Regions from separate parts of the Rhizobium sp. GR12 genome, predicted to be linked through region 2. Evidence: riboswitches for the same ligand, from Rfam matches in the RefSeq annotation. Region 2 holds a riboswitch; the other holds the start of a gene.
What was found. Region 2 has a riboswitch for cobalamin ahead of nrdH (glutaredoxin-like protein NrdH). Riboswitches for the same ligand answer to the same signal wherever they lie in the genome.
Positions count from the first base shown of each region.

Region 1: another riboswitch for cobalamin. It lies ahead of QSK43_RS25905 (CbtB domain-containing protein); the one in region 2 lies ahead of nrdH (glutaredoxin-like protein NrdH).

Region 1 covers NZ_JASXTH010000023.1:3,913-8,533, forward strand. Annotated here, with positions in the region: gene QSK43_RS25890 (type 1 glutamine amidotransferase family protein) at 1-540, shown strand, start outside; gene QSK43_RS25895 (hypothetical protein) at 709-1,023, opposite strand; gene QSK43_RS25900 (CbtA family protein) at 1,028-1,744, opposite strand; gene QSK43_RS25905 (CbtB domain-containing protein) at 1,755-1,937, opposite strand; cobalamin riboswitch at 2,106-2,346, opposite strand; gene QSK43_RS25910 (c-type cytochrome) at 2,549-3,469, opposite strand; gene QSK43_RS25915 (c-type cytochrome) at 3,693-4,127, opposite strand; gene QSK43_RS25920 (LysE family translocator) at 4,333-4,621, opposite strand, start outside.
Region 2 covers NZ_JASXTH010000001.1:592,188-596,808, reverse strand. Annotated here, with positions in the region: gene QSK43_RS02905 (ABC transporter permease) at 1-630, shown strand, start outside; gene QSK43_RS02900 (ATP-binding cassette domain-containing protein) at 630-1,412, shown strand; gene QSK43_RS02895 (nucleoside triphosphate hydrolase) at 1,409-2,038, shown strand; cobalamin riboswitch at 2,163-2,386, shown strand; gene nrdH (glutaredoxin-like protein NrdH) at 2,642-2,863, shown strand; gene nrdI (class Ib ribonucleoside-diphosphate reductase assembly flavoprotein NrdI) at 2,876-3,274, shown strand; gene nrdE (class 1b ribonucleoside-diphosphate reductase subunit alpha) at 3,262-4,621, shown strand, end outside.

The DNA.
Region 1 (4,621 bases), on a different contig from region 2:
CAGGATTTTGCGGACTGGGAACCGGCGCTGCTTGCTGCGGCGGCGCGCGGCTATCTCGGCGTCGAGATCGTTTACGCCACCCCGGACGGACGACCCGTGATTTCGATGGGTGGGCTCGATGTTACGCCCGACACATCCTATGATGCGCTTGATCCTGATAACATCGATGCGCTCGTCATTCCTGGCGGTATGAGCTGGGAAAAGGGGACGGCTGTCGATCTTGACGGTCTGGTGCATCGGTTTCGCGACAGGGATCGGCTGGTTGCCGGCATCTGCGCGGCAGCAAGCGCGCTTGCGGGCACGGGCGTCCTCAACGATGTGGCGCATACCGGCAATTCGCTTGCGTCACACAAGGCCTATCCGGCCTATCGCGGTGAAGGGCTTTATCGCGATCAGCCAAAGGCGGTCAGCGATGGCGGCATCGTCACGGCGGCCGGCAGTGCGCCGGTCAGTTTCGCTGTGGAAATTCTGAAAAACCTCGGCCTCTTTGGTCCGGAAGCCGAGGCGGAACTTGGAACTTTTGCGGCGGAACATCGGTGAGGCGCAATGGGCTGGATGGTTTGCGGACCTTCCCTCCGTCATGCCGGCCTTGAGCCGGTATCCAGCCAGCCCAAGTCTTTGGGCTGAGAAGACTCTTTTCGCCGCGCAGACGCGCTTCGGCTGGATACCGGCCCAAGGCCGGCATGACGGAAGAAAGTTCACCAGGTATTACCCTCTATCAAGCACACGGCAGACACGGGCGGCGGCCTCACCGCCCTCGCCCGCAATCGCCCGGCGGATATCGCGGCTGTTCAAATGCAGGCTGCGACCGGCGGGCAGGCCCGCGCGTTTTATCTTGGCAAGCGCTGCGGCCGTAAAAGCGGCCTCATGATCGTGGAAAAAAGCAAGCGCCGTTTCCCGTTCGGGGCTGGCGCCGAGGACTGCCTTGAAGGCAAGGCGGTGCACGGCGCAGAAAGCGCCGTGACCGGGAACGGCAAAACGCAGCGCATCGAGTTCGTCACTCCATTCGGCTGCGTCCTGCATAGTCTCAAGCCGACTGGAAGCGTTTCAGGAAAAATGCGCTCAGTGTTCCGAGCAGAGCCCAGAAAACAAAGCTGGTCACGGTGGCGGCAACGATGAACTGGCGCTCCAGCGGCAGCGGTGCCAGCGCATGTTCGCCTTCCGGCGGCAGCGGCGCACCCACCACATGTGGAGCAACGATCAGCACCAGCGCCAGCACGATTGCCCAGGGTTCGCGTCGGAACGAGATCAGCGCGATGCCGCCCGCGGTTGCGGCAACCGTCGAGAGCCACCAGATCTGCCGCGCCTCAAGCGCTGCGGCCGGGCTGCCCGGCAATTCCGGCGGCAGGCCGATCATCGGTGCGAGCATGACGGCGGCAAAACCGGCGACACCCCACAAAAGACCTTCGCGCCAGCCGGCATTGGTGCCGCGCAGCGAGATGAGGCCCGTCAGCACCAGCGCATAACCGATGGCGGTCAGGATATTGGCGGCCAACGTATAGGCGGTGCGCTCGAAGCCATCGGCCGGGGACCAGGCTTCCTCATTATGTTCGTGCGCGGGAACCGCAGCGCCGGTCGTGGCCGGAGCATCATGGCTGTGGGGCGCTTCGCCGCCGGCATTTTCATAGGTTTCCGCCTTCAGGATCAGCGGCGTGGTGCCGAAAGCCTGCATGGCGGAGACGGCGAAACCGCCAACGATGCCGACGAGAATGGCGGTGAAAACGATATTACGAAAAAACGACATGCTTCACCCCTCAATGGCAAGGGAAAGCATTGGCATGACGTGTGTCATGCGCGGCATTGTGAACGGCTTCCACATGCGAAAAGCCGACAAAACCGACGACGAACAGGCCAAGCACGATCGCCGTCAGCGATTGCGCGAAGCTGCCCGTTTTTGCTGAAACGGCGGCATTCGCCGTATTCTGGTTGATGGACATGGTGACCCCTCCTGCGGCGCGACCCCGCGCCTTTAGATGCGGCAGAACGGCGAAAAAGCCGCGCAGCCGCATGCGATACACTTCACCACGGGGATAACGAGACTGACACAGGGAGGCAGCTTGTGCCTGGTCACCCTGAAATTCCGCTCTTCCGGACACCCCGCCGGCATGGACATTTCCGTGATGGCAGGTCTCCTGGCTTACGGGTCAAAACCTGAAACACCTTCCCGGCATCACCCTCGCCCCAATCGGAAACCTCGGTTTCCGGCGAGATGGCTTACCAGTGGCATTTCGTTTCAGGCTCTCCGCTCACAGTTGCGGGGGCAGCCACGAATGAGGATGTCTCCCTATCGTGTTCCCTTTTCACCTTCCGGAACGCCCGGAAGGAACCATCACAGGATTGTTATCCGACGGGTGGGTGCGGGAGTCAATGGCGGGCTCTCGTTCGAACTGCGCGCCGTCGCCTCCACCTCCGTCACCCCGGACTAGATCCGGGGTCCAGCGCGATCAAGTCCTTGATCGCGAAAGACTCTTCTCACGGCGCAGACGCGCCGTGGCTGGATGCCGGATCAAGTCCGGCATGACGGGTCGTCGTGTCTTCGACCCCAAATCTACCGCGGTGGAATGGCCTTCAGATAGGCGGCAATCGCATCCCGGTCATCTGCGGTCAGATGCGCCATGTTCTGCTGCACCTTGACCATGGAGCCGCCGACGCTGTCGAATTCCGGGGTGAAGCCGGTTTCCAGATAGCTGGCAATATCGGCCGCCGCCCATGCTCCGATGCTTTCGGAGCCGGGCGTGATATCGGGAATGCGGCCTTCGCCTTCCGGGTTGGGGCCGCCGGCCAGCCATTTTCCTTCCAGAAAACCGCCGAGCGCGTTGCGCGGCGTGTGGCATTCGCCGCAGTGGCCCGGTCCTTCCACCAGATATTGGCCGCGCAGCAATTCGGCATTGGCATTCGCAAGCTCGACGCGGGGCGGCGCGGACGTATCGAAATAGAGGAATTTCCAGCCGCCCAGCGCGATCCGCATATTGAATGGGAACGGCAGATCATGATCCGGCGCGTCGTTCGGGCTGGCGGGCAGAACCCGCAGATAACCGTAGAGGTCGTTGATATCCTTCTGTGTCATGCGGGCATAAGAGGCATAGGGAAAGGAGGGATAAAGATGTTCGCCGTTCCTGCCGACACCGCGCGTCATGGCATCGCCGAATTCCGCCAGCGTCCAGCCGCCGATGCCATGCTGCGGATCGGAGGAAATATTGGGTACATGGAAGGTGCCGAAGGGGCTTTTCAGCGCCTGCCCGCCCGAAAGCGTCAAAAGCGCATCGCCCTTGGCATCGGGCGCCGCATGGCAGCTTGCGCAGCCGCCCGCCCAGAACAACGTTTCGCCATTGGCCAGATCCGGCTCGCCAAGGCTGACCCAATGGCTGGGCGCCAGCCGCTGAGGGGCAGTGACCCACGCGAAAATTCCGTAACCCGCAATGGCCGCAACCGCGATCCCGCCCGCAAGCTTCGTCCAGATGGAAGACATGACCCCTCTCCCCTTTTGCCCGACCGAGCATGTTTGGCCGCCCGAAGGCGGTCGAGATTATCGATAGCCCTCCCGCTTGCTGGACGTCTTCCTCGGGCCTGACCCGAGGATCCACAATTCGACGGCTTATGAATCCTCGCCTCAGGGGCGAGGATGACGCGGGAGCGGTTCACGGCCTACCCGCGACCGGGAAAAGACCGCTCGAAAGCGGTCTTCCGACACATTATTTCTTTAGACGATAGGTCTGGTGGCAGGCGCCGCAATCGGCTCCCAGCGCCTTCATGGCGGTGGCGACACCGGCCTGATCGGCAGGGAGACCGGCGAGAACCGTATCCGCATCCGTGCCGAGCTTGGCGGCCTTGGCCTTGAAGTCCTCGAAATTTTCCCAGATGGCGGGGGCCGCAGCACTGCCAGTCTCGCTGCCGGGCGGGAACTGGTCGGGGAAAGCCTTGGCATTGGTGCTGATGGTCGTGACGGCAGCCTTGACGACATCGGCGTCGTAAGGCTTTTCACCCTTGGAGATGGCGGCGAGCGCACCCATGGAGCCCCCGATCTGCTTCATCATGCCTTCACGCTTTTCGACTTCGCCGGCAGCGTAGACCGCTCCGGCGCAAAGACAGCCGAAAAGCATGGCCGCCGCGATGGTTTTCAGTTTCATACACTCTCTCCTTGATTCCGGCAGGCACACCGGACGCTAGATGCAACGGCGCGAGGATGCCCTTTCCGCATGGCGAAAAGAAGTCACATTGCGGTGAATTCCTTCGTGAAAACAGAAGTCTAGGGCATCGGACCGAAAAGTGTGCGCGGTTTTCGGATCGTCCGATGCTGAAACAGAAACCTGGAGCGGCGGGACCTGATCCATTTCATCGCCCGCCGCTCCAGGACAGGGCTTCAAAGAGTGTCAGCAGGGCTGCGGCAATCAGCATGAAACCGGCGGCGCGGCCGATGAAGATCGTGGCGGCAGGCGAGGAAACGAGCCATGCCCGGCTCTTGTCGGCCGTCAGCGCCAGCGCGCCATAGACCGTAAACTGCGTAACCGCCACCATCGCGCCCATCACCAGCCCCTGCATCCAGATCGGACCGTAAGCGGGTTTGAGGAATTGCGGGTAGATCGCCATCATGAACAGATAGGCTTTCGGATTGGAAAGGCAG
Region 2 (4,621 bases):
CGCATGCGGCTGCCGCCCTTCATCGTCACGCTCGGCATGTGGCAGATCGTTTTGGCGACCAATTTCCTCTATTCGGCCAACGAGACGATCCGCGGACAGGACATCGCTCAGCAGGCGCCCATCCTGCAATTCTTCGGCAATAATATCCGTATCGGCAGCGCCGTCTTCACCTATGGCGTTATCGCCATGGTTCTGCTGGTTGCCCTGCTTTGGTATGTGCTCAACCGCACCGCCTGGGGCCGCCATCTTTATGCGGTGGGTGACGATCCCGATGCTGCCGAACTAGCCGGCGTCAACGTCAAGCGTATGCTGACGACGGTTTACACGCTTTCCGGCCTTATCTGCGCCTTCGCCGGCTGGGCCCTCATCGGCCGCATTGGCTCGGTATCACCGACTGCCGGCCAATTTGCCAATATCGAATCCATCACCGCAGTGGTCATCGGCGGCCTGTCGCTGTTCGGTGGACGCGGTTCCATCATGGGCATGATCTTCGGCGCCCTGATCGTTGGTGTCTTTTCGCTGGGCCTCAGGCTTATCGGGACAGACCCGCAATGGACCTATCTGTTGATCGGCGTCCTTATCATCTTGGCTGTCGCAATCGACCAGTGGATCAGAAAGGTAGCAGGCTGATGACAAAAGAACCTATCCTCACAGCACGCAATCTCGTCAAACGCTACGGTCGCGTGACTGCACTCGACAATACCGACTTCGACCTTTATCCGGGCGAAATCCTCGCCGTCATCGGTGATAACGGTGCTGGAAAATCCACTCTCATCAAGGCGATTTCCGGTGCGGTGACACCCGATGAGGGCGAGATCAGGCTGGAGGGCCAGACCGTGCAGTTCCGCTCGCCCATCGAGGCGCGCAAGGCGGGCATCGAGACTGTCTATCAGAATCTCGCGCTGTCTCCCGCATTGTCCATAGCCGACAATATGTTTCTCGGCCGTGAAATCCGCAAACCCGGCATTCAGGGCAGCCTGTTCCGGGCGCTGGACCGCCCGGCCATGGAAAAATTCGCCCGCGAGAAGCTGTCGGAACTCGGCCTGATGACGATCCAGAACATCAATCAGGCGGTGGAAACTCTCTCCGGCGGTCAGCGCCAGGGTGTCGCGGTGGCGCGTGCGGCTGCTTTCGGTTCCAAGGTCGTCATTCTTGACGAGCCGACGGCGGCACTCGGCGTCAAGGAAAGCCGCCGCGTTCTCGAGCTTATTCTGGATGTGCGCTCGCGCGGTCTGCCGATCGTTCTGATCTCGCATAACATGCCGCATGTTTTCGAGGTTGCGGACCGCATCCATATCCACCGGCTGGGCAAGCGTCTTTGCGTCATCAATCCGAAGGACTACACCATGTCCGACGCCGTCGCCTTTATGACCGGCGCCAAGGAAGCGCCAAAGGAAACGCTCGCCGCATGACGCTGAAGCTTGAAACGATCGCCGAAGATGTTCTTCGGCGGGCGCAGGATAAATCCCGTTTCATCATTGCCATTGCCGGTCCCCCTGGGGCCGGCAAATCCACACTGGCGGATGCCCTGTGCGATGCCCTCGTGACGCGGGGCGAGGCGGCAGCTATCCTGCCAATGGACGGCTTCCATATGGACAATGGCATTCTCGAGGAGCGGGGGCTTTTGCCGCGAAAGGGCGCGCCCGAAACCTTCGACGTGCGCGGTTTCCTCGATATCGTCTCCGCCGTCCGTGAGGGCGGGCAGGAGGTTCTCGTCCCGGTTTTCGACCGCTCCCGCGAAATAGCCATTGCCTCTGCCCGCGCCATCGCGCCGGAGACACGCTTCATTCTTGCCGAAGGCAACTATCTGCTGCTGAACGAGGCGCCGTGGACAAAGCTCTCCGCCAGCTTTGATCTCACCATTCTCGTGGGTCCATCCGTCGCGGTGCTCGAGGAACGCCTGTTGAAAAGATGGCAGGGCTATGGTCTCGATACGACTGAGATCCATGCCAAACTTTTCGAAAACGATCTTCCCAATGGAAAACGGGTGATCGAGAACTCCCGGCCCGCCGATATTCACATCGATATCTGGGAATAAGCCAACCTTCCGCAGCGGCGGCCAGCATTTTCCGTTAAGCCTTTGTTGACCATGTGTTGAATCTTTTTGATCCACAGGTAGGGCTTTCGTATGTCTATTTATTGACGAAAAAAAATCCTCATATACTATATGTGGTGTTCAAGGTTCTTCCGATTCGCAAGAGTTGGGAGCTAAGATGGGAATTCGGTGCGCAACGCCATCATGGCGGAGTAATGCCGAGACTGCCCCCGCAACTGTAAGCGGTGAGCATCGTTCCAATTTGGGTCACTGGAGCCGAAAGCTGCGGGAAGGCCGGAATAGATGTTGTGACCCGCAAGTCAGGAGACCTGCCTTGAGCGAAAACGTCCACGGGCGGGGTGTCCGGAAGGAAGGTGTATGACGCAAATGAATTGCGTGCGCCCTTTTCTGCCCCTCCAGAACAAGCTTCGGGGTGAAGTCATGCCAGTGCATTTTTTGAGTTCCTGCGCTCGTCGGCGTAGAGAGTGAGCCTATGCGGCTGGAGCCGCACGCCTTTTCTGAATGACAGAACACCATCGCCACCCGATTGCGATTGCAATCGGCAATGTGAAGCCGTGTCCGAAATCGGCTTCGAAAGAGGAAACAATGACCATTACCGTTTACAGCAAACCCGCCTGCGTCCAGTGCACCGCAACCTACCGCGCGCTCGACCGTATCGGTGTCAGCTACGAGATCATCGATATCTCCGAAGATGCGGACGCGCTCGATCACGTTCGAGGCCTTGGTTACATGCAGGTTCCCGTGGTCGTTGCCGGCGAACGCCATTGGGCGGGTTTCCGGCCGGACATGATCGGCTCGATCAGCTGAGGAGGCAGCGCTATGGGGCTGATCGTCTATTATTCCAGCCGGTCTGAAAACACTCATCGCTTCCTTCAGAAACTGGGGCAGCGATTGCTTCGCCTGCCGCTCGGCACGGGGGAAGACATCCCTCATGTGTCGGAGCCCTATGTGCTCGTCACCCCCACCTATGGCGGGGGCGGCACAAAAGGTGCGGTACCGAAGCCGGTCATCCGGTTTTTGAACGAGCCCTCGAACCGAAATCTCATTCGCGGCGTCATCGCGGCGGGAAATACGAATTTTGGCGCAGCTTTCGCATCTGCCGGAGATATCGTGTCGCGTAAATGCGCGGTGCCGTTTCTCTATCGCTTCGAGCTTCTCGGCACGGAGGAAGATGTCGCCAACGTCAACCATGGATTGGAACGATTTTGGACACGCTGACCTCGAATGCCGCGCGCAACAAGGATGTCAAACAGCAGGCATCCGTCCCCCAGAAATCCCTGGACGTGGGCATGGACTATCACGCGCTGAACGCGATGCTGAACCTCTATGACGCTGAGGGGAAAATCCAGCTCGACAAGGACCGCCTTGCGGCGCGGCAATATTTCCTCCAGCACGTCAACCAGAATACCGTCTTTTTCCATAACCTTCGGGAAAAGCTCGATTATCTGGTGACCGAGGGATATTATGAGCGCGACGTTCTGGATCAGTATTCCTTTAATTTCGTCCGCGACCTTTACGACGAGGCCTATGCCAGAAAGTTTCGCTTTCCGACCTTTCTCGGCGCCTTCAAATATTACACCTCCTATACGCTGAAGACGTTCGACGGAAAGCGCTATCTGGAGCGTTACGAGGACCGCGTCTGCATGGTGGCGCTGGCTCTGGCGCGTGGCGATGAGCAGCTTGCCCGCGATCTGGTTGATGAGATCATCTCCGGCCGCTTCCAGCCGGCGACCCCGACCTTTCTCAACGCCGGTAAAAAGAGCCGCGGTGAACTGGTCTCGTGTTTTCTGTTGCGTGTGGAAGACAATATGGAAAGCATCGGCCGGTCCATCAATTCGGCCTTGCAGCTTTCCAAGCGTGGCGGTGGCGTGGCGCTGTCGCTGACTAATATTCGCGAAGCCGGAGCCCCGATCAAGCATATCGAAAACCAGTCTTCCGGCGTCATCCCTGTCATGAAGTTGCTGGAAGACAGCTTTTCCTACGCCAACCAGTTGGGCGCGCGCCAAGGTGCCGGCGCGGTCTATCTGCATGCCCACCATCCGGATATCATGCGTTTCCTTGATACGAAGCGGGAAAACGCCGATGAAAAAATCCGCATCAAGACCCTGTCGCTTGGCGTGGTGATCCCTGACATCACCTTCGAACTCGCCAGGAACAACGAGGATATGTACCTGTTTTCACCCTATGATGTGGAGCGGGTCTATGGCGTGCCGCTTACCGAGATTTCGGTCAGCGAAAAATATCAGGAAATGGTCGCCGACAGCCGCATTCGCAAGAAGAAGATGAAGGCGCGCGAGTTCTTTCAGGTGATCGCCGAAATCCAGTTCGAAAGCGGTTATCCCTACATCATGTTCGAAGATACGGTGAACCGCGCCAATCCGATCGCCGGCCGTATCAGCATGAGCAATCTCTGCTCGGAAATCCTGCAGGTCAGCGAGGCGAGCGAGTTCAATGCCGATCTCTCCTACAGCCATATGGGCAAGGATATTTCCTGCAATCTCGGTTCGCTCAATATAGCCGCAGCGATGGATTCGGCCGATTTCGGCAAGACGATCGAAACCTCCA